2 regions of the Paenibacillus sp. fava2 genome follow, and region 2 is predicted to be linked to the other one. Evidence: a T-box and tRNA genes for the amino acid it is inferred to sense, from the RefSeq annotation. Region 2 holds a T-box; the other holds one or more tRNA genes.
The links. The T-box of region 2 lies ahead of AC4G46_RS25945 (arginine--tRNA ligase). A T-box ahead of a tRNA ligase gene usually reads a tRNA of that ligase, here a tRNA-Arg.
Positions count from the first base shown of each region.

Region 1: it encodes a tRNA-Arg, which carries the amino acid that the T-box ahead of AC4G46_RS25945 (arginine--tRNA ligase) is inferred to sense. The anticodon was not compared.

Region 1 is NZ_CM177755.1:172,322-174,519, forward strand. It holds gene AC4G46_RS00870 (GDSL-type esterase/lipase family protein) at 1-157, shown strand, start outside; gene clpP (ATP-dependent Clp endopeptidase proteolytic subunit ClpP) at 252-848, opposite strand; tRNA gene AC4G46_RS00880 (tRNA-Arg) at 1,042-1,116, opposite strand; gene AC4G46_RS00885 (sugar-binding transcriptional regulator) at 1,442-2,198, shown strand, end outside.
Region 2 is NZ_CM177755.1:5,911,689-5,913,886, forward strand. It holds gene AC4G46_RS25935 (hypothetical protein) at 105-428, shown strand; gene AC4G46_RS25940 (hypothetical protein) at 459-584, shown strand; T-box leader at 665-885, shown strand; gene AC4G46_RS25945 (arginine--tRNA ligase) at 970-2,198, shown strand, end outside.

The sequences.
Region 1 (2,198 bases), 1.5 Mb from region 2:
CTACAGCAGCCGGGTCTGCGGGTTTGCCTCCATATACAATGAGTTTGCAGGCAATGAGCGCGGTTTATTGTTTCTTGATCATATCCATCCTAATAGCAGGGGCTACCGGATTATTGCCGGCAAGCTGAACGGTCTGGGCTACGGGCGGCTTGGTTAAGTTTATACGGGTCTGGAACTGAATATATAAGAATGTAAAAGAAGGCTGCCGGGACCCTTGAGGGTCCCGGCAGCCTTCTGTGCTGTTATTCAGCTTACACGCCGGCTGGCAGTGTCTTCTCGATAACTTTATCGACGATACCGTACTCGGCTGCATCAGCAGCGCTCATGAAGTAATCGCGGTCTGTATCCTTCTCAATGCGTTCCAGCGGCTGGCCGGTACGCTCGGAGAGGATGCGGTTCAGCTTGTCGCGCAGCTTCAGGATGCGGCGGGCGCGGATTTCAATATCCGTTGCCTGGCCCTGAGCCCCGCCCAGCGGCTGGTGAATCATGATTTCGCTGTTAGGCAGCGCGAAGCGTTTGCCCTTGGCTCCGGCATTCAGCAGGAATGCTCCCATGGAAGCCGCCATACCCACGCAGATCGTGGATACATCCGGTTTGATGTATTGCATTGTATCAAAGATAGCCATACCGGCTGTAATCGAACCGCCCGGGCTGTTGATGTACAGGTGAATGTCCTTATCCGGGTCTTCGGCGGCCAGGAACAGCATTTGTGCGATGATGGAATTGGCTACAACGTCATTAACATCCGTTCCAAGGAAAATAATGCGGTCCTTCAGCAGGCGGGAATAGATGTCATAAGCGCGTTCGCCGCGGTTGCTCTGTTCTACTACCATAGGAATATAACTCACGTGTAAAACCTCCTTGAATGGGTTCTTCGGAATGTGTTCATTTTTACTGTTACCGTATTAACCACATGATAAACAAAATCAAACAAAAAGTCAAAGAAAGTCAAACTTAGTTTTAAAAAAAAGAGCCGACAAGCGGCTCTTTGGTTAATTAACAGTAGGACTACTGCTAAATTATGTACAAACATGAAATTAATGGCGCGCCCGCCAAGAATCGAACTTGGATCTCAGGCTTCGGAGGCCTACGTCATATCCATTGGACCACGGGCGCAACAGAATTTATTATAATACATGAACTTATAAATTGCAATAAACATTGAAGATGTCCTCGAAAATAACTTTAAGGCTCCAAACATTCTGTTTCCGTTCATCCGTGAAGAGGACAGGCTGTTTCGGCTGTGCCCAAAGGGATGTCCGTCTCTTACACCCTGTGACAGATGTATAAGATGAAAAGCGGTTGAGAATTATACTCTCGGATGACTTGCACTCCGCGTAATATTTGGTTAGAATATGAGTGGGACTTAAAAAGTTAACCCGGGACATTTTGAGACCACGAACAAGGGAATAGAGAAAGACGAAGTTGCAGGAGTGAAAGCATGCGCAATTTATTGGAAATCCAAAAGCAGCTTCTGCCGGATCTCATGGAAACCCTTAAGAGACGTTACACGATTCTACATCAGATCATGCTGTCCGATATTATTGGGCGCAGAACACTGGCCGCGTCGCTGGATATGACCGAGCGGGTACTGCGTGCCGAGACGGATCTTCTGAAATCGCAAGGGCTCATTGAGATCGAGAGTGTCGGCATGCGTATTAGCGATGCCGGTCGCAGAACGCTTGACCTGCTGGAGCCGATCGCCAAGAGCCTGTTCGGCCTGGATGATCTGGAAGAGAAGATCCGCTCAACGTATGATCTTAGTAAAGTTATTATCGTGCCTGGGGATTGTGAATCATCTCCGTTCACCAAGCGTGAGCTGGGACGTGCAGGCGCCAAGGCCTTTCTCGGTGTACTGCGCGGTGACGATACCATTGCCGTAACAGGCGGCTCTACACTGGCTGAGATGGCCGATCAGCTGACCCTGCCTTTATCCGCCTCCTATAAGAATGCATGGGTTGTCCCTGCACGCGGAGGGCTTGGAGAGAGCATGGAGATTCAGGCCAATACGATTGCTTCTACCATGGCTAAGCGGATCGGAGCTAATTACCGTCTGCTGCATGTGCCGGATCTGCTCAGCGAGGAAGCTTACCAGTCGCTGGGGCATGACTCGAACATCGGCGAGATTGTACAAATTATCCGCAGATCGCGTATCATTGTCCATGGGATCGGTGATGCCCTGGAAATGACCCGCCGCC
Region 2 (2,198 bases):
TGTGTGGACGGCAGACAGGCTGCATTCACCGAAATCTTCAAATCCGCATAAGCTGTTCTATGGAGAGAATGCCTATCGTGCTGCTGCTTTCCTGAACGTTGGAGATGGAAGAAGGGAGTCCCATGGTCCCTCCTGGCAAAGGGAAAAAAACAAGTACCAAGAAACAGCCGGCAAATCCAAAGGCCCAAAGCCCGAAGGGGCTGGAATTCGCGGTTGCAGCGCTTTTGCTGACAGGTAAGCTGAGGGTGGATTCGATTCAGATGTTTACTGATGCATCACTGGTGGTCGGCCTGGTCGGCAAATATAAAACGTTAAGCGATCTAAGCCAGAGCAATGTGGATAAGCTGGTCAGCTTTCTGGACGATAACAGCAGCCTGACTTTGAACGAAATTATGACCGCCCTGAAGCAAAAAGCGGATAACTCATAAGGAATACCGCCGAAAAGGGGGACAGCGCTAATGGGAAAAGCGGATTTTGACGGGGAGGAATTCGCCGGCGGGCTTTTGCTCGTCATTGTGATTGCACTACTGATCTACGGGTCCACAGACATTAAAACGCTCACAGCAGCACCTACCTCGGATTAGTATTTTTCACAAAAAAACAGTCGTCTTCCCTCCCGCCTCTTGCTTTCTTCCGGAAATTCGCTATACTTGAACAAAATCATACGTAATCGATGAACGGGACAGTAGTGTGTCGGATCTAGTCTCAGCGAGCCGGGAATGGTGGAAACCGGTACAGAGCCAATACATGAAGCGCACCCGGGAGATGGACTTCTGAACGAACAGTAGGAAGCCCCGGCTGAAGACCGTTAACTTGTGAGTGGCTGAACTGCGGTTCAGCAACGAGAGTGGTACCGCGAGCGCTAATCAAGCCTTCGTCTCTTTGATGAGATGAGGGCTTTTTCTTATGGAAAAAGGTTCCCCGTTCATCGGTGCTGCAGCCATATTGCCAAAATAGGAGGTCAAATTCATGTTAAGCCAACTTATCAAAAACAGCCTGGAGCAAAGCGTCCGGCAGGTGATCACAGCCTTGGGTGCAGCAGTTACGGAGCTTCCCTCTGTTGTCCTCGAGCAGCCTGCTAATCCCGATTTCGGGGACTACTCCAGTAATATTGCTATGCAGCTGGCCAGAGTACTCCGTAAGGCGCCTTTGGCTATTGCAGAGCTGATAACAACTGAAATTAGTCAATCAGGTGGTTTAAACGGACTTTTTTGCAAAATCGATATTGCCGCACCCGGCTTCATTAATCTATATATCGACTGGCAGGAGTGGGCCGGACGCAGCTTTGAACTGCCCGGGGCAGCAGGGGAAAAAGTTATCGTTGAGCATACCAGCGTGAATCCAAACAAATCAATGCATATAGGACATCTCAGAAACTCTTGTATCGGGGATGCACTGGTGCGTATTTTGCGAAAAACCGGGTACAGCGTTGAGGTGCATAACTATGTGGATGATCTCGGCAATCAGCTGGCGGATACGGTGGTCGGGCTGCTGAATGTGCCGCTCGCGGGTGATCATATCCGTTTTGGAGATTACTGCTGGGACATATATGCCGGTGTGAACAAAGAATACGCGCTGCATCCGGAGAGTGTGCACAAACGGACGGAGATTCTTCACGCGCTGGAAGAAGGCCACGGCAATACCGCCTGGCTGGGCAGTCTTGTCGCCGAACGGATTGTGCGGGAGCATGTCGCGGAGATGAGGGGTTTTGGCATTGGCTATGACCTGCTGGTCTGGGAGAGCAGTATTCTAAAGGAAGGCTTCTGGGCATCGGCTTTTGCGCTGCTGGAGCAGACAGAGGTATTCGTGCAGGAAACAGAGGGCAAGCTGGCGGGCTGCTGGATTCTCAAACAGGCTGCGGAGGAGCCGTCAGAGGCAGATGAGCATCACAAAGATAAGGTGCTGGTGCGCTCGAACGGTATTTTGACCTATACGGCCAAGGATATTGCCTATCATCTCTGGAAATTCGGGCTGCTGGATAAAGATTTCAGCTACAGTGAGTTTAACGCCGGACTTTGGACTACGGGGCTGAGCGGGGAGCAGCGGGCTTTTGGCCGGGCTGACCGGGTGGTTAATGTCATCGACTACAGACAGGAATATCCGCAGGCGATGGTCAAGCAGGCACTCGAGGTGCTGGGGTACACAGAGCAGGCTGAAAAATTGCATCATGTAAGCTATGGCGTGGTCTCACTCAGTCC